4 regions of the Klebsiella quasivariicola genome follow, and region 2 is predicted to be linked to each of the others. Evidence: predicted binding sites of a transcription regulator. Region 2 holds the regulator's gene; each other region holds the start of a gene.
The links. The regulator LexA, encoded in region 2, represses DNA repair genes until DNA is damaged. The targets are predictions, from matches to a motif close to TNCTGTATGTACATACAGNA.

Region 1 (4,478 bases), 770 kb from region 2:
GGCATCATTATGCTCAACGTGCGCATCGCCACGCCGCCGCCGAAAGTACCGGATGCGCCGCCGGGGATCATGTCGTCCTATATCTGGTCGCTGAAGCCTGGCGATAAGGTGACGATTTCCGGGCCGTTCGGCGAGTTCTTTGCTAAAGAGACCGACGCTGAGATGGTGTTTATCGGCGGCGGCGCCGGCATGGCGCCGATGCGCTCGCATATCTTTGATCAGCTTAAGCGGCTGCACAGCACGCGCAAAATCAGCTTCTGGTACGGCGCCCGTTCGCTGCGCGAGATGTTCTACGATGAGGAGTTTGAACAGCTGGCGCGCGACAATCCAAACTTTACTTTCCACGTGGCGCTCTCCGATCCGCTGCCGGAAGATAACTGGACCGGGCATACGGGCTTTATCCATAATGTTCTGTATGAAAACTATCTGCGCGATCACCCGGCCCCGGAAGATTGCGAGTTCTATATGTGCGGGCCGCCGGTGATGAACGCCGCGGTGATTAAAATGCTCAAAGACCTGGGCGTCGAAGATGAGAACATCATGCTCGACGACTTTGGAGGCTGATGATGCTGACGGTATTTGTCGCAACCTTTGTGATTTTTGCGCTGGTGATCCTCGGGATGTCGCTGGGCTACCTGGTGAAGCGTAAGAGCATTCAGGGCAGCTGCGGCGGGATCTCGTCGCTGGGGCTGGAGAAAGTCTGCGACTGTCCGGAACCGTGTGACGCGCGTAAGAAACGTCTCGCTCGCGAGGCGCAGCGTCAGCAGCGGCGTATTTTGTAATGCCCGGCGGCGCTGCGCATGCCGGACCTGCGGCTTCGGTTTTGTAGGCCGGGTCAGGCGCAGCCGCCACCCGGCATAAAGCGGCTCCGTGCCCGGTGGCGCTGCGCTTGCCGGGTCTGCTGCTTCGGTTTTGTAGGCCGGGTAAGGCGCCAGCCGCCACCCGGCAACAACATGCCAGCAATGTGAGGCCGCTTTCGTGGCCTTTTTAGCCGTTGACTCCCTTACTGCCAGCTTTTCGCCTGTGCCGGAGAATCCACCATCACCCCGTCGGCGCCCAGCTCCTTCGCCGTGCGGTAGTCTTCCGCACTGTTGATACCGAAGAAAATAATGTGCGCTTTGCCCTGCGAACGGAAACAATCCATCGCCTCTTTATCCCAGGTAAGCGTCGCCGGGGAGCTCCCTTCCCCAAGGGTAAACTTCTCCACCACCTCCACCTTGCGCTTCAGCTCCAGTCCATACCACTGCTCACCATCGCGTTGACTCCCTGGCTGGCACTGATGGCTGAGCGAAATATTGGCAAGCCTGGTGCGGGTTTCACTGCGAGTGACAAAGCGAGGGATGGCTGGCGGCAGGGCGGCGATATAGCGGTCTTCGGTAGAATAAACCCGCACGCGATCGAGGCTGTTGGTGGCTTTTAACACTTCGAGCAGGCGTTCACCCATTATCGCCGGATCGGCATCCGGAGATTTGATATCGATATAGAAAAAAGTGTGCGGCCATTGCTGTAAAACGCTTTGCAAGGTCGGAATAGTGGCCTGCTTACCGCGCCACGGGTGGCTGTCATCCCCCCATTTCCAGCCAGCATCGACGTTCGCCAGCTCGGCGGCGCTTAAGCTTGAGACCTTACCCTCGGCATTGGTCAGGGCGGAAAGATCGCTTGACCGATAGAGCACCGGCACGCCGTCGCGGCTTAGCTGTACCGTCACCCAGATGGCCTCGGCGTGATTTTCCAGCGCCAGCTTAATGGCCGGCAGGGTATTTTCTGGCGCATCGCCGGTGCCGCCGCGGTGGGCTATCAGCTGTGGTGCGGCCCAGGCGCTGGCGGTGGCGGTGGCCAGCAGGCAAAGCGCGGTAAGTATTTTCTTCATGATTACATCTTCCTGATTTATCTTTTAACTCAATGAAAATAAACATTATTTATTGCAGTTTTATGTTTTAACCGCTTTTTTAGCCGATGAAATAAAAAAAGCATAAAATTCGTACCTGATTTTGCTATGCTGTATGGGTATACAGTGTTGAGTCTGACGATGCGTAAAATTATCCATGTCGATATGGACTGTTTCTTTGCGGCGGTGGAGATGCGCGACAATCCGGCGTTGCGCGATATTCCGCTCGCGATAGGCGGCAGTCGGGTACAGCGTGGCGTGATTAGTACCGCGAACTATCCTGCGCGTAAGTTTGGCGTGCGCAGCGCCATGCCGACGGCGACAGCGCTCAAGCTGTGCCCTCATCTCACGCTACTTCCCGGCCGCTTCGATGCCTACAAAGAAGCCTCGAACCATATCCGCGAAATTTTCTCCCGCTATACTTCGCGCATTGAGCCGCTGTCGCTGGATGAAGCCTACCTTGACGTCAGCGACAGCGTGCATTGTCACGGGTCGGCCACCCTGATAGCTCAGGAGATCCGCGAAACCATCGAACGGGAGCTGCATCTCACCGCCTCGGCGGGCGTGGCGCCGGTAAAGTTTCTCGCCAAAATCGCCTCCGACATGAATAAACCGAACGGCCAGTTCGTTATCGCTCCCCATCAGGTAGCCGAGTTTGTGCGGGCGCTGCCGCTGGCGAAAATACCCGGCGTCGGGAAGGTATCGGCGGCGAAGCTGGAAAATATGGGTCTGCGTACCTGTGGCGATGTGCAGAACAGCGATCTGGCTATGCTGCTCAAGCGCTTCGGTAAATTCGGACGTATTCTGTGGGAGCGCAGCCACGGGATTGATGAGCGGGAAATCCATAACGATCGGCAACGAAAATCGGTGGGCGTGGAGCGCACCTTAGCGGAAGATATTCATGAATGGTCAGAGTGCGAAGCGATTATCGAACATCTTTATCCCGAGCTGGAGCGGCGGCTGGCGAAGGTCAAACCGGACCTGCTGATCGCCCGTCAGGGGATTAAATTGAAATTCAATGACTTCCAGCTGACCACTCAGGAGCACGTCTGGCCGCGGCTGAACAAAGAAGATCTGATTGCCACCGCGCAGAAAGCCTGGGATGAGCGCCGCGGCGGACGGGGCGTGCGCCTGGTTGGGCTCCACGTGACGCTGCTCGATCCGCAGCTGGAAAGGCAGCTTTTATTAGGGATTTAACCATGGATATTCGTGCTTACCGCGACAGTGATTTGTCCCTGCTCTGCCAGATTTTCCTGCGCGCAGTGCGGGAAACGGCCAGTCGGGACTATACTCCGGCGCAGATCGCGGCCTGGGCGCAGGTGGATGAGACGCGCTGGCGACAAAAGCTGGCTGACTCAATCGGGCGGGTGGCTGTGGTCAACAGCCAGCCGGTTGGCTTTATCACCGCCATCGGGACGCATATCGATTTACTCTTTGTCTCGCCGGATCATGCCCGCCAGGGTATCGGCGGCGCGCTTATCGAGGCGCTCTGCGCTCAGTATCCAGAGCAAATCCTGACGGTGGACGCGAGCATTACCGCAAAGCCCTGTTTTACGGCCCATGGTTTTGACGTGGTGGCGGAGCAGCGGGTGGCTGCCCGTGGGGAGTGGTTTATTAACTACCGAATGGAAAAACGCGTGGCACTACGGTGATGCGGGGGAAAACCGGCGGCAGACAGCCGCCGGTTGTGGTGCTTATTTAGCCGGAATGGCTTTCAGTAGCTCGGTCAGCAGTGTCCAGTACTGGCCGACGCTCTCGATATGTACCTGCTCATCCGGGGAGTGCGGGCCGGTAATGGTTGGCCCGATGGAGACCATGTCCATCTCCGGATACGGTTTTTTGAACAGACCGCATTCCAGACCGGCGTGGATAATCTGGATGTTCGGCGTCTTGTTGAACAGACGCTGATAGGTCTCGCGCACCAGGTGCATCACCGGCGAGTTGGCATCCGGCTGCCAGCCTGGGTAAGCGCCTTTGGCTTCGGTTTTCGCCCCGGCCAGTTTGCCCAGTGAATCCAGCATGCTGACGACATAGTCTTTACCGCTGTCGATCAGCGAGCGGATCAGACAGTGGATCTGTACGTTGTCATCGGTCATGGTGACGACGCCGACGTTCAGCGAGGTTTCCACTACGCCTTTCGCCACGTCAGAGTTGCGAATAACGCCGTTCGGCGTGGCGTTCAGCAGGCGGATGAAACCGTCGCGGGAAGCCTGAGTCAGCGCCGCTTTGTCGTTATCGACCGCTTCCAGGAGCACCACCAGGTTCTTCTCTTTGGCCTCCAGCTCGTTTTTCAGCAGCGTCTGGTAAGTATTGACCAGCGCTTTCAGCGCATCGGCTTTATCCGCGGCGACGGCGACGGTCGCGTATGCTTCGCGTGGGATGGCGTTGCGCAACGTACCGCCGTTGAAATCGACCAGACGCAAATCCAGCTCATCGGCGTGGCCGGCGAGGAAGCGCGACAGCAGCTTGTTGGCGTTACCCAGACCCAGGTGAATGTCACCGCCGGAGTGGCCGCCCTTCAGCCCTTTTAAGGTTACTTTAAAGCTCTGGAAGCCGGCCGGAATCGCTTCGCGGGTCAGCGCCAGGTTAG
Region 2 (4,478 bases):
TGCTGTGCCATCTGTTTGACCAGCCGACTCACAGCTCGGCCATGTTTATCTGCGACCGCTGTGGCGTGGTAAAAGAGGAAGCGGCGGAAGGGGTGGAAGATATCATGCATACGCTGGCGGCCCGCATGGGTTTTGCCCTGCGCCACAACGTGATTGAAGCCCACGGTCTCTGTGCGGGTTGTGTGGAAGTGGAAGCCTGCAGCACACCGGGACACTGCCAGCACGATCATACCATCCAGCTCAAAAAGAAAGCCCGCTGAGCGTGAGCCGCAGCGGGAAAAAGGGTTAACGGCGCGTCCCTGCGCCATTCAGACAGGCACTAACACAAATGCTTCACTCTTCGGGTCAGGGAACGCTACCAGCGGTAGTCGTTCTTATGCTCCCAGTCTGAGACTTCTTTCTCAGCCTGATCCTTCGCATAGCCGTAACGCTCCTGAATTTTGCCGACCAGCTGGTCGCGCTTCCCTTCGATTACGGTCATATCATCATCGGTAAGTTTGCCCCACTGTTCCTTGGCTTTACCTTTCAACTGTTTCCAGTTACCGCCGATTTCGTCTTTATTCATGATAACGTCCTCATCATTCGGTGGGTTTACAGCCCGTTTTGTGCCGGACATGGTATTAACTATAGATGAGAATGCTGGGGTGGATTCGTTATTCGGAATTTTTAACCATCCTACCGATTGATAAGGCTGAGGGGATTTTCCCGGCTTACGCTACCCTGAGCCGGGCCACTGAGCTGCCCCGGTAAGCGGCGCGCAACCGCGGGAATTCACGGCTAGCCGCGATGAACGGAAATGATTAGTTAAACCAGGTGCCGCGCCGCCAGTGGCGACGCCAGATCAGCGCCAGCGACAGGCCGCGCAGGGCGAGGAACACCGCCAGCGCCAGCCACAGACCATGGTTACCGAGCAGTGGGACCGAAAGCAGCGTTACAGCAAACCCCGCCGCGGCTACCGCCATACTGTTACGCATCTCTGCGCCGCGCGTGGCGCCGATAAACATGCCGTCCAGCAGATAGCACCAGACGCCGACCACCGGCAGGATGGCCTGCCAGATCAGATAGCGATCGGCCAGCTGCTGCAGAGAAGGCAGCGAGGTTAGCAGAGCGATGATGTACTCCCCCGCCAGGCTGTAAATCAGGGCAAACGCCAGCGCCACCATGCCAGACTGCCGGCAGGCCGCCCGCCAGACTTCCAGCAGCTGGCTACCGTCGCGGGCGCCGTAGGCCTGGCCGGAGTGGGCCTCCACGGCATAGGCAAAGCCATCCAGCGCATAGGCGGTAAAGGTCAGCATGGTCATCAGTACCGCGTTAACCGCCACAATGTCGCTGCCCAGACGGGCGCCGAACACGGTCAGTGCGCCAAAACAGAGCTGCAGCAGCAGAGAGCGCAGCATGATATCCCGATTCAACGCCAGCAGCCGGCGCAGATCCCCGCGCCAGGCATTTTTTAACATCAGCAGCGACACGCCGCGCAGCGTCAGCACTCGCTTCGCCATCACCAGGCCAATGATCAGGGTTGCGTACTCGGCGGTAACCGTGGCCAGCGCCGCCCCCTGGACGTTCATCCGCAGGCCCATCACCAGCCACAGGTCGAGCACAATATTGAGCAGATTACCCACCACCAGCAGAATCACCGGCGCCCGGGCGTACTGGACGCCCAGCAGCCAGCCGAGCAGCACCAGATTGGCCAGCGAGGCGGGTGCGCTGAGCCAGCGGATTTCGAGAAACCGTCTCGCCTGCTCAAGCACCGCCTCACTGCCGCCGACAATATGCAGGGCAAGGTTAATCAGCGGCAGGCGTAGCGCAATAATCAGCACCCCGGCACCCAGCGCCAGCGCCAGCGGCTGCACCAGCGCCCGCGCCAGGCGCTGCGGATCTTTGGCGCCCCAGGCCTGCGCGGTCAGCCCGGTGGTGCTCATACGCAGAAACAGCAGCAGCATGAAAAGGAAACTGGTGGCCGTCGCCCCGACCGCCACGCCGCCGAGGTATACCGGGCTGTCCAGGTGGCCAATCACGGCCGTATCCACCAACCCCAGCAGCGGAACGGTGATATTGGAGAAAATCATGGGTAGCGCGAGGCGCCACAGTGCTTTATCGGCGGCGTTGAGCAGCATGAAGAGGGACCAGACAGAGGAGAAACATCGCAGCGTCATGCATCATGATGACGCTGCGTTAAGACGGGAGTTACAGCCACTCCCCGTTACGGATCACGCCGACGGCCAGGCCTTCAATGGTGAAGCTCTGCTGGCGCAGATCGACGACGATCGGAGAAAACTCGCTGTTTTCCGGCAGCAGTTCGACGACGTTACCCTGTTTTTTCAGGCGTTTCACCGTCACTTCCTCGTCAATGCGCGCGACGACGACCTGGCCATTACGCACGTCCTGGGTTTTATGGACTGCCAGCAGATCGCCATCCAGAATGCCGATGTCTTTCATCGACATCCCGCTGACGCGCAGCAGGAAATCGGCGTTGGGTTTAAACATCGACGGGTCGACCTGATAGTGGCCTTCAATATGCTGCTGCGCCAGCAGCGGTTCACCGGCGGCAACGCGGCCGATCAGCGGCAGGCCGTGCTCTTCTTCCGTCAACAGACGAATACCGCGAGAGGCACCGGAGACGATCTCGATCGCGCCTTTACGCGCCAGCGCTTTCAGGTGTTCTTCCGCCGCGTTTGGGGAACGGAACCCCAAGCGCTGAGCAATTTCCGCACGCGTCGGCGGCATGCCCGTCTGGCTGATATGATCCCGAATGAGATCAAACACCTCTTGCTGCCTGGTCGTTAACGCTTTCATTCCGCCCCCTGGGTGTATATACAGTTATGCTGTGAGTATATACAGCTAACGGTGATTTTGGAACCACATGGCACACAAAAATCGGCAGATTGTTTAGATTTTGCGAGGGTTAGCGAAGAACGTTAGTGATAATGGCTCCACAGCAGCATCCCCCAGGTGATCAGCGCGATGATAATCGCCAGCAGAACCGCCGCCGACCCCATATCTTTGGCGCGCCCTGAAAGCTCGTGAAAATCCGAGCCGATACGATCCACAACCGCCTCAATCGCGCTGTTGAGAATTTCGACTATCATCACTAGCAGGACCGAGCCAATCAGCAATACGCGGGTGATGGCGTCGACGTCCAGCCAGCAGGCGATCGCGACGGCCACGATGGCGGCGACGCCCTCCTGACGAAACGCGGCCTCGTTGACCCACGCCGCGCGAAATCCTTTCCAGGAGTAACCTGCCGCTTTAATGATTCGGGTTAACCCGGTGGTATTATTGGCCATCACAAAACCTTTTTTATGTAAATGACGTCGATGAGTGTACGCGTTTGCCGCGCGGTAACGGAAATTTTGCCCGCTTTCTGTTATTCTTGCCGCGCATTTGCATGATTAACCAGAGGCTTCACATCGTTTATGTCCGGCTGGCAACGAATTTACTATAAATTACTGAATTTACCATTACGGGTGCTGGTAAAAAGCAAGTCTATTCCGGCAGAACCCGCCCAGGAATTAGGACTCGATACCTCGCGTCCGATCATGTACGTCCTGCCCTATAACTCGAAGGCGGACCTGCTGACGCTGCGCGCCCAATGCCTGGCGCATGATTTACCTGACCCGTTTGAACCGCTGGAGATCGACGGCACGCTGCTGCCGCGTTACGTATTCATCCACGGCGGGCCACGCGTGTTTACCTATTACACGCCAAAAGAAGAGTCCATCAAGCTGTTCCACGACTACCTCGATCTGCACCGCAACCATCCGGATCTCGATGTGCAAATGGTGCCGGTCTCGGTGATGTTTGGCCGCTCGCCGGGTCGCGAGAAAGGGGAAGTTAATCCGCCGCTGCGGATGCTCAACGGTATCCAGAAATTTTTCGCCGTCTCCTGGCTCGGCCGCGACAGCTTCGTGCGTTTCTCGCCTTCCGTGTCGCTGCGCCGCATGGCCGATGAGCATGGTACCGATAAGATCATCGCTCAGAAGCTGGCTCGCGTCGCCCGCATGCACTTTGCCCGCCAGCGCCTGGCCGCCGTCGGCCCGCGTCTGCCAGCCCGCCAGGATCTGTTTAATAAACTGCTGGCCTCGAAAGCGATCGCCCGCGCGGTAGAAGACGAAGCGCGCAGTAAGAAGATTTCCCACGAGAAGGCCCAGCAGAACGCTATCGCGCTGATGGAAGAGATTGCGGCGAACTTCTCATACGAGATGATCCGCCTGACCGATCGCATTCTCGGCTTCACCTGGAACCGTCTGTACCAGGGTATCAACGTGCATAACGCCGAGCGCGTACGCCAGCTGGCGCACGACGGCCATGAAATTGTCTATGTCCCCTGCCACCGCAGCCACATGGACTATCTGCTGCTCTCCTATGTCCTGTACCATCAGGGACTGGTCCCCCCACATATCGCGGCGGGCATCAACCTCAACTTCTGGCCAGCCGGGCCGATCTTCCGTCGCCTCGGCGCCTTCTTTATTCGCCGT
Region 3 (4,478 bases), 1.8 Mb from region 2:
AATCCAAAGAATTGCTCTGGAAAAACGTATTCAGGAAGACTTGACCTTAAAGACTGCCCGCTGCGACAAATATGATTACATGATCGCTGGCACCTGTGGCGTTATTGGCGGACTTATCGATATTTTTCTGGTAGGCGTACCTGGAGCAGGAAAACTGACCCAGCTTGCAGATAATGCAGTGGACGGTGCCGTTGAGAAATTCGCTTCAGCCTTTGGATGGAAGGGCAGTTCAGAAGCAAGCGATTCGACAAAAAGCGCTATCGGTTTTCTGGAGAGAAAATTCAAAATCAATTATGACCATCGGCATGGCGGAGATGTTGACGGTTTGTTCAGGATGAACACGAAGAATCACCATATTAAAAGTCTCGCCCACTCCCCGGACTTAGTCGGTTTATTTTTCTCGATCCTGGATCAATTTACCAGTACGGCACATTTTGTGGCAGACGGAAAATTGGTTTCCGTAGATACCGAGACTTTTGAGCTTAAAGGGAATAACGTTGTCTCTAAGGTATTTAGTGGTTTCGTAAACTGGCTGGGCCACCTTTTCTCTGATATGGCAGGTTCTTCCGGTGCAGCAGGGAGAGGCTCCGGTATCCCCATTCCTTTCTTTTCATTACTTCAGTTTATTAATGTGGGTGAATTTGGCCAGCATCGCCAGTCTTTCGCAACCGTCGCCGTCCAGGTTTTTGAGAAAGGGTATGACTTACGGCATGGATTAGCGATGGCGATCCCCGTCATGATTACTGAGTTGCTTGTGCGAATCACCTGGACGGTTAAACAACGTTGCTATCATAAGAAGGACTGGGGTGAATGTATTCCTTCAGCAAATAACCCTGAACTCAGGCGAATGTTGCTTGTGGCGCATGGAACCTTGTGTCTGATGGATGTAGGAGATGCGGCACTTCGTTCAGGAGGCGAAATGATTCAGTTCCTCCTGAGAACGAACCTCATCGGCTGGACGAGGTTTGGAATTCTAGCGATTAAAGAACTCCATGTCTGGTATAAAGCAGGCGGAATTGATGCCAATGCTGTAGATGAATATATGGATCATGAACTTCGGCGAATGCTAAAAGCGGGGTAGCGTTACGGCTTTGTTGAATAACATTACGTTTGGGTGCTTGGCTGTAAAAAGCTAGGCAATGGCGTATCTGTCGACGCAATGCAGAAAAGGCAACTTAATTGCGAAACAGAAATGTTCGGTGAGTTGCTTGACCGTCCTATGGCAGCTAAGTGCCAGAAGTCGACGTTGCTAACATCAGTATGTACTCATCGGCACAGTCCATGTCAGAGCTATTAACTATAGATAAAAATTCAATAATTAATAAAATAAGAACCATCTTTCTAGGTGGTTCTTATTATTAACAATAAATATTACGATTTCAACGAGGGTTAGAATGATTATGTTAATCTAACGCTGACAATCTACTATTTACCATATTGAATTATGGATGAATTTTAATTCATTTTTTATCTTGTTTACTGATAAATTCACAGAGGTTCTGACTCTATTAACAGTCATTGCATCGCCAGGGTTCAAAAGCTCTAGAGGCTTAGACTTTGCACTCGACATTCTGCCACTGCCAAGGAAATCATCAAGAATCACAATATGATTATTAGGATCATTGGTTGTGAAATTACTGATATTCTGACGAATGACTTCCCTTACAGCTTCGATATACATTTTTGTCTGTTGATTTGGTTTGTTTCTGGCACCTGCTACTGTAGACCATCCGCAATGAGTGATGACAACCATTTGAATTTTTGGTGTATGACCATCAGATGGCATTGTTTTTCTGAACTCAGATGTTGGTTTAGTCAATGTATCAATGAGTAATCTCAGTGAGTTAATTGATTGCTGATCCGTACGCACAGGAACAATCAATGCATCTGTAGCATGCCAAGATAAATGCGTCGCTCCGGAGAAGAAAGGTGAGGTATCAATGAGAACTTTTTTTGTCTCTGTCTCAGTCATCTCTCTCTCAATTTCTTTTTTCAATGAAAAAAGAATATTATCAATAACAACCTGCTGAGTTGCCCCAGTAATAGTTCGCGCTTGAGCTAAAGCATTTGCCATTTGGGTAGGTAAAAGGTAAAGCTGACTATCAGATTGAATGAAGTAATTCTGTTTACCAGCGAACCAAGGATTAGTTGATGATATTAATTTTGCCGCACGAGTGGCAAAACCAAGCCCCGGAACAAAATAGGGCATCAACAGATCATTTGCGGTTGTACTGGTTGAAGAAGCATAATTATTATCAAAAAAATAAGACAGATTTCCTTGAGGACAAGTATCAACAATTAGAGCATCATCTGCAAGATAAGAAAGGTTAAAAGCCAGAGACGTCTTGCCAATACCTCCTCGGAGGTTGCACACAGTATATTTGTCAAATTTTGGCAAACTAAGACTACTCACGTTGCCATCAGCAACTTCAAATTGACGTTCTATCAAAGCATTAACATTAGATTCATTAGTCATAACATCACCACTAGTTTTCCACTTTAGAAAATCATATGGAAAACTAATCTAGTTGTCAATCCTTGATTAAATATTAATCCAACTCAATTGTTAATCATTGCCTGCCTGTTTACATATAGACAAGGTGTGACCTGACTCCGTTGACAAGCTATGGCAATGCTAATAATTCCCGTGCCGACTCAATTCGAACTTCCGCTTATCGCTCAAAGCAGACCTTCATCCCATTAAGATTGTCCGCTCTGTGCCAAGAGCGGAATCTGGAACGCCAGAGGTAGCAACGTTTCTTATCAAAGGTGTTGATCACCACAAAAATGACTGTATCCCTGTGATAGCGGATTTCGTCCTTTGTGGAGAAAAGATCAATCTAAACATGAGCATGGGTTAGCGAAAAGTGGCATTAAACGCTTGAACATTTCACCTAACAAGTATACTGTTTATTTATACAGTACTTGCGTGAGGAGCTAGTTATGAAAGTGGAAATCACAATTGATCGCCAAAAAAAATTGCCGGATGGCGCTGTGCCTGCTCTGGAGAAGGAGCTACTGCGGCGATTGGATCAAAACTTTAATAACTGCAGTCTTGTGATTCGTCGGGCCAGCTCTGATAGGTTGACCGTGCTTGGTGGAATGGACGGAGATAAAAAACGTGTAGAGGAAATCCTGCAGGACACCAGGGAAAGCGCTGATGACTGGTTCTGTTAAGTTGAGGTCCAGTGGCTTGCCTGGTTTATTTTGAGGATTTTGCTGTGAGTAAAAAACAAGAAATGCCGAACACCGGCTACGCAATAATCAGATGCGACGATGGTGTGATCGTTGCCCGTCTGACATCCTTTCCTGTATGTGAGCGCGCTTTGATGTACCGGCGCGGCGATACTGTTTCGTTTATGCCTCTGCAGCCGGATGAGATCGTGGGGACTCTCTCTCTTTTTTCACAGATGATTGAAAAGGCTAAGTCTGGAGTTGGTTACCAGGTTCCCCCTGGTTCTGTTACAATCCCGTCATAGGCCTGAACAACCTATACCTGCTGCGTCACGGAGAGAAGCCATGACGCAAACAACCGAAGTATCAAAATCCCACCAGACTGGTGCTCCTTCAACGAGCGCCGGTTTACTCTCGTCTTCGAAACTCACTTTTCGACAGCAGGAAGTTTTCGATCTGCTGATCGCCTACATCAATCAGCATGGCTTCCCACCTACGCTATCTGAGCTGGCCGATATGCTCGGCGTTAGCTCGTCTAATGCTGTTCTGTTGCATCTGCGTGCGTTAGAGAGGAAAAATTTTATAAAACTCTCTCGCCGTGTCTCCAGAGGAATTTCCATCGTCGGGCGAAAGGAGCCTGTGCTCGCCGTGCAACTGCTGCAGGAAATGATCGCTGAAGAACCCGGTGCGCGTGAAAGAGCGATTGAGTTTTTGCGACTGTTCGGTGATCAGCCATGAAGAAAAGTTGGTTTTTACACGAGCAACTTTCAGAGGCTGAGGCTACAGAGCTGGTGGAGCGATACCGTAAAAATAACTGTGTGGTTGAGAAGAGCTTATCCAGAGACTTTGCATCGTGGGAGATCCGCGTGTTGTTGCCGGAATCGAAGAAGCCGCCACGGATTGACAGGACCTACATACAGAAGATGTGGAGGGACTGATGCGAGCTTTGCTTAACGTGGATATTGCACGCCATCTTGGAATTGTGCTGCTTAAGCCGGGTAGTGAATTAATGCCGTTATTCGGTGCCGGCCGAGTTCTTGTTGAAATACCGCCGGCAAGCATGAAAAAGATACCCAGTGGACGTCTTCCTGATGCCCGGCAGCCGTTGCGGGATGATATGGGGATCAGACCTTTTTTCATGAAGAAGGCGGTTATCACTGCAGCTGGTGGGGTTAGTGCCCTCGAGTCATGGTTGCGTAGGCAGGTTAAAAACTGTCAGTGGACACATTCCGATTACCATCACCATGAGCTCGTCCCGTTTCGCCATTCGACGGGTGTAATAATCGCATGCTGGCACTGTGATA
Region 4 (4,478 bases), 1.3 Mb from region 2:
ATGATGAACTGCAGCGGCGCAGCGCCGATCTGCTGCTGCGCCAGCTAGCGCGCCGCAATTTTGCTCAGGTGCTGGATGCTGGCTGCGGCCCCGGCAGCATGAGTCGCTACTGGCGCGAAGCGGGAAGCGAAGTTACCGCACTGGATCTCTCCTCCGGGATGCTGGCGCAGGCGCAACGCCAAGATGCTGCACAGCATTATCTGCAGGGCGATATCGAAGCGCTACCGTTGCCGGATGCCTGCGTCGATCTGGCATGGAGCAACCTGGCGGTGCAGTGGTGCGACGATCTACGCACAGCCCTCGGCGAGCTGTATCGGGTGGTGCGCCCCGGCGGTAGGGTGGCGTTTACCACGCTGCTGGCCGACTCGCTGCCGGAACTGAATCAGGCGTGGCGGGCAGTTGACGACCGGCCGCATGCCAACCGTTTTCTCAGCGAAAGGGCGGTGCGCGCGGCGCTGAGCGGCCTGCGCGCGACCGGCGAGGTGCATCAGATTAGCCTGCCGTTCACCGATGCGCTGAGCGCTATGCGCTCGCTGAAGGGCATCGGCGCCACCCATTTGCACCAGGGGCGGGCATCCGCCCCGCTTGGCCGCGGCAAACTGCGCGAACTGCAGCTGGCCTGGCCGCAACAGCAGGGCCACTGCCCGCTGACGTATTCTCTTTTTACAGGAGTCATTGAACGTGACTAAACGTTTCTTCGTTACCGGAACCGATACTGAAGTCGGTAAAACGGTCGCCAGCAGCGCGCTGCTGCAGGCGGCGAATCAGCTGGGATTTAACACCGCGGGCTATAAGCCGGTGGCTTCCGGTAGCGACCTGACCGCACACGGGTTACGCAATGAAGATGCGCTGGCCCTGCAGCGCCATAGCCGGGTCGCGCTGCGCTACGACCAGGTAAACCCCTACACCTTCGCCGAGCCGACCTCACCGCACATCATCAGCGCCGATGAAGGTCGGCCAATCGCCGCGGCGGCGCTTTCCGGTGGGCTGCGCGAGTTAGAAAATCTCGCCGACTGGGTGCTGGTGGAAGGGGCCGGTGGCTGGTTCACGCCGCTCTCGGACACCCTGACCTTTGCCGACTGGGTGCAGAGCGAGCAGCTGCCGGTCATTCTGGTGGTGGGGGTTAAGCTCGGCTGTATCAACCATGCGATGCTTACCGCCCAGGCGGTACGCCAGGCGGGGCTGCCTTTAGCGGGCTGGATCGCCAATGACGTGCAGCCGCCGGGCAAGCGTCACGCCGAGTATCTGGCGACGCTGAAACAGCGGCTGGCCGCGCCGTTCCTCGGTGAAATACCGTGGCTTGCGGACATCGCGCAGCGTGGCGATCTCGGCCAGTATCTGGACCTCAGGGCGCTGGATCCGGCGTCATCCACTGCGCCAGCAGCGGCTCATCAAGCGCCATAATATCGCCCTCGGCGACGTTACGCCCCCGGTGCAAGAGACAAAAGCGATCCGCTACCCGGCGGATAAAGGGCAGGTGCTGCTCGGCGAGCAGCACCGTCAGGCCGATATCGCGATTCAACCGCAGCAGTAGATCGGCCAGCTTTTGCAGACAGCGCGGCCCTCTGCCACGCGAAGGTTCATCGAGAATCAGCAGCCGTGGCTGGACGATAAGCGCCCTGGCCAGCGCCAGCTGGAACTGATCGTCGGCGCTCAGCGAGGCGCCTTTGCGCTGTCGCAGGGCATAAAGTTCGGGAAAGTGCTCATAGATTTCGCCGCCGCTGGCGTTTACCCCCGGTTTCCCGGCCGCGAGGGCGATATGTAGATTCTCTTCCACACTGAGCTGCGAAAAGATACGTTGATCCTGGGGAACGTAGCCGATACCGATGGCGCTGCGCGACTGGGCGGAGAGGGGAGTGAGATCCCGCGGCGGGGCGCCAATGTCATGCCAGGTCATGCGGCCGCTGGTCACCGGCAGGTGTCCGACAATACAGTTAACCAGGGTGGTCTTCCCCATGCCCTCGCGTCCCAGTACGCCAATGCACTCTCCCGGGCGTAGTTCAAGATCGACATTCCACAACGAGTGCTGGTTGCCATAAAAATGATTTACTGCCTGTAAATTCAACATGGACGTTTTCTCCTTATCCTGGCGTCAGGGCGACAGAAAGATGCTGCAAAACTCTTGCCAGGAAAAAGAACGCTCGGAAAAAAGCGCGAAACGCCGATACCATCGGGCACCGTCAGCGCCGCAGCTGCACTTTTCCGGTGCCCGACGCTAAAGGGTGGTGCAAAAAGCAGCAAAAATCGAGCGGCTTTAGGCGGATAGTTATCAAAAATAGTTCGATAAAAATTTTTCGCCACGCAGTTTACGGCGAAAGTCGATAAGCGCCGGGCGGCGGCGGTCTTGGGCTGCAGACAGTTATCCACTATTCCTGTGGATAACCTTGTGTATTAGAGTTAGAAAACCTGCGGTAAGCTAGAGCGTGCGCGGCTTGCGGCTGAATTGACGCGAAAGGCGTCTTTTCTTTAAACTCATTAAATATCAGCTTGTTAGATAAAATCAATGGGTGTAAGAAAAGCGTCATCTGCTGCCATAAAACTTTCACCCGTTCGCTTGACAAATGTTAAAAGGTCAAAATTTCTGGGGATAACCCTGACAGTCGGACGATTATTCCGCCCGGCGGGCGTTTTGTACCCAACTTGCCGGCTAAAAAGCCGGCTTCTGGCGCTATCATAAGTAGATACTGGTTAAATATCCAGTATAATTTGTTGGCAAAAAACGGCCCGGGGGGTAGAATTAAACACCGGCCGCTAAATCTTTCTTCAGGTTCTGATCGATGAGTAAATCGTTTGTACTGCATTCTGCCTTTCGTCCCTCCGGAGACCAACCGGAAGCCATCCGTCGCCTGGAAGAGGGGCTGGAGGATGGGCTTGCGCATCAAACGCTGCTGGGGGTCACCGGTTCAGGTAAAACCTTTACCATTGCCAACGTGATTGCCGACCTGCAGCGGCCGACGATGGTGCTGGCGCCAAACAAAACCCTGGCGGCCCAGCTCTACGGCGAGATGAAAGAGTTTTTCCCCGAGAATGCCGTCGAGTATTTCGTCTCCTACTACGATTACTACCAGCCGGAAGCCTACGTCCCTAGCTCCGATACCTTCATTGAGAAGGACGCCTCGGTGAACGAACATATTGAGCAGATGCGCCTGTCGGCCACCAAAGCGCTGCTTGAGCGGCGCGACGTGGTAGTGGTGGCATCGGTCTCGGCTATCTACGGCCTCGGCGATCCGGACCTGTACCTGAAGATGATGCTGCACCTGACGGTGGGGATGCTAATCGATCAGCGCGCGATCCTGCGCCGTCTGGCCGAGCTGCAATATACCCGTAACGATCAGGCCTTCCAGCGCGGCACCTTTCGCGTGCGCGGCGAGGTGATCGACGTCTTCCCGGCGGAATCCGACGATATCGCGCTGCGTATTGAGCTGTTTGACGAAGAGGTCGAGCGCCTGTCGCTGTTCGATCCGCTCACGGGACACGTGGAGTCGACGGTACCGCGCTATACCATTTACCCCAAGACGCACTATGTGACGCCGCGGGAACGCATCGTCCAGGCGATGGAAGAGATCAAGCTGGAACTGGCGGATCGCCGCAAGGTGCTGCTGGCAAATAACAAGCTGCTGGAAGAGCAGCGCTTAACCCAGCGTACCCAGTTTGACCTCGAAATGATGAACGAGCTGGGCTACTGCTCGGGCATTGAAAACTACTCGCGCTACCTCTCCGGTCGCGGGCCCGGCGAGCCGCCGCCCACCCTGTTTGACTATCTGCCGGCAGACGGCCTGCTGGTGATTGACGAATCCCACGTCACGGTGCCGCAAATTGGCGGCATGTACCGCGGCGACCGCGCGCGTAAAGAGACGCTGGTGGAGTACGGCTTCCGCCTGCCGTCGGCGCTGGACAACCGGCCGATGAAGTTTGAAGAATTCGAAGCGCTGGCGCCGCAAACCATCTACGTCTCGGCGACCCCGGGGGCCTACGAGCTGGATAAATCCGGCGGCGAGGTGGTGGATCAGGTGGTGCGGCCTACCGGTCTGCTTGACCCGCTGATCGAAGTGCGGCCGGTGGCGACTCAGGTCGACGATCTGCTGTCGGAGATCCGCCTGCGTACGGCCATCAACGAGCGCGTGCTGGTCACTACCCTTACCAAGCGGATGGCGGAAGACTTAACCGAGTACCTTGAGGAACACGGTGAGCGCGTGCGCTATCTGCACTCGGATATCGACACCGTCGAACGTATGGAGATTATCCGCGACCTGCGCCTGGGCGAGTTTGACGTGCTGGTAGGGATCAACCTGCTGCGTGAGGGGCTGGATATGCCGGAGGTGTCGCTGGTAGCGATCCTGGATGCCGACAAAGAGGGCTTCCTGCGCTCCGAACGCTCGCTGATCCAGACCATCGGCCGCGCCGCGCGAAATATCAACGGCAAAGCTATCCTGTATGGCGATAAGATCACCCCCTCGATGGCCAAAGCCATTGGCGAG

Region 1: dinB (DNA polymerase IV) is a predicted target of LexA. The motif match lies at 1,998-2,017, and genes of this name have one in related genera.
Region 3: B8P98_RS16850 (DinI-like family protein) is a predicted target of LexA. The motif match lies at 2,905-2,924, and genes of this name have one in related genera.
Region 4: uvrB (excinuclease ABC subunit UvrB) is a predicted target of LexA. The motif match lies at 2,683-2,702, and genes of this name have one in related genera.

What each region holds. Positions count from the first base shown of each region.
Region 1 covers NZ_CP022823.1:4,418,057-4,422,534, reverse strand. The annotation lists gene nqrF (NADH:ubiquinone reductase (Na(+)-transporting) subunit F) at 1-564, shown strand, start outside; gene nqrM ((Na+)-NQR maturation NqrM) at 567-782, shown strand; gene B8P98_RS22375 (glycerophosphodiester phosphodiesterase family protein) at 1,004-1,870, opposite strand; gene dinB (DNA polymerase IV) at 2,030-3,085, shown strand; gene B8P98_RS22365 (GNAT family N-acetyltransferase) at 3,088-3,540, shown strand; gene pepD (cytosol nonspecific dipeptidase) at 3,583-4,478, opposite strand, start outside.
Region 2 covers NZ_CP022823.1:5,183,168-5,187,645, forward strand. The annotation lists gene zur (zinc uptake transcriptional repressor Zur) at 1-260, shown strand, start outside; gene B8P98_RS26070 (CsbD family protein) at 356-565, opposite strand; gene dinF (MATE family efflux transporter DinF) at 801-2,117, opposite strand; gene lexA (transcriptional repressor LexA) at 2,188-2,796, opposite strand; gene B8P98_RS26085 (diacylglycerol kinase) at 2,919-3,287, opposite strand; gene plsB (glycerol-3-phosphate 1-O-acyltransferase PlsB) at 3,417-4,478, shown strand, end outside.
Region 3 covers NZ_CP022823.1:3,376,366-3,380,843, reverse strand. The annotation lists gene B8P98_RS16860 (hypothetical protein) at 1-1,081, shown strand, start outside; gene B8P98_RS16855 (ParA family protein) at 1,430-2,476, opposite strand; gene B8P98_RS16850 (DinI-like family protein) at 2,944-3,177, shown strand; gene B8P98_RS16845 (hypothetical protein) at 3,240-3,479, shown strand; gene B8P98_RS16840 (LexA family protein) at 3,520-3,912, shown strand; gene B8P98_RS16830 (DUF968 domain-containing protein) at 4,112-4,478, shown strand, end outside.
Region 4 covers NZ_CP022823.1:3,887,267-3,891,744, reverse strand. The annotation lists gene bioC (malonyl-ACP O-methyltransferase BioC) at 1-689, shown strand, start outside; gene bioD (dethiobiotin synthase) at 682-1,404, shown strand; gene B8P98_RS19640 (ABC transporter ATP-binding protein) at 1,346-2,068, opposite strand; partial or broken gene B8P98_RS19635 (hypothetical protein) at 2,158-2,367, opposite strand; gene uvrB (excinuclease ABC subunit UvrB) at 2,778-4,478, shown strand, end outside.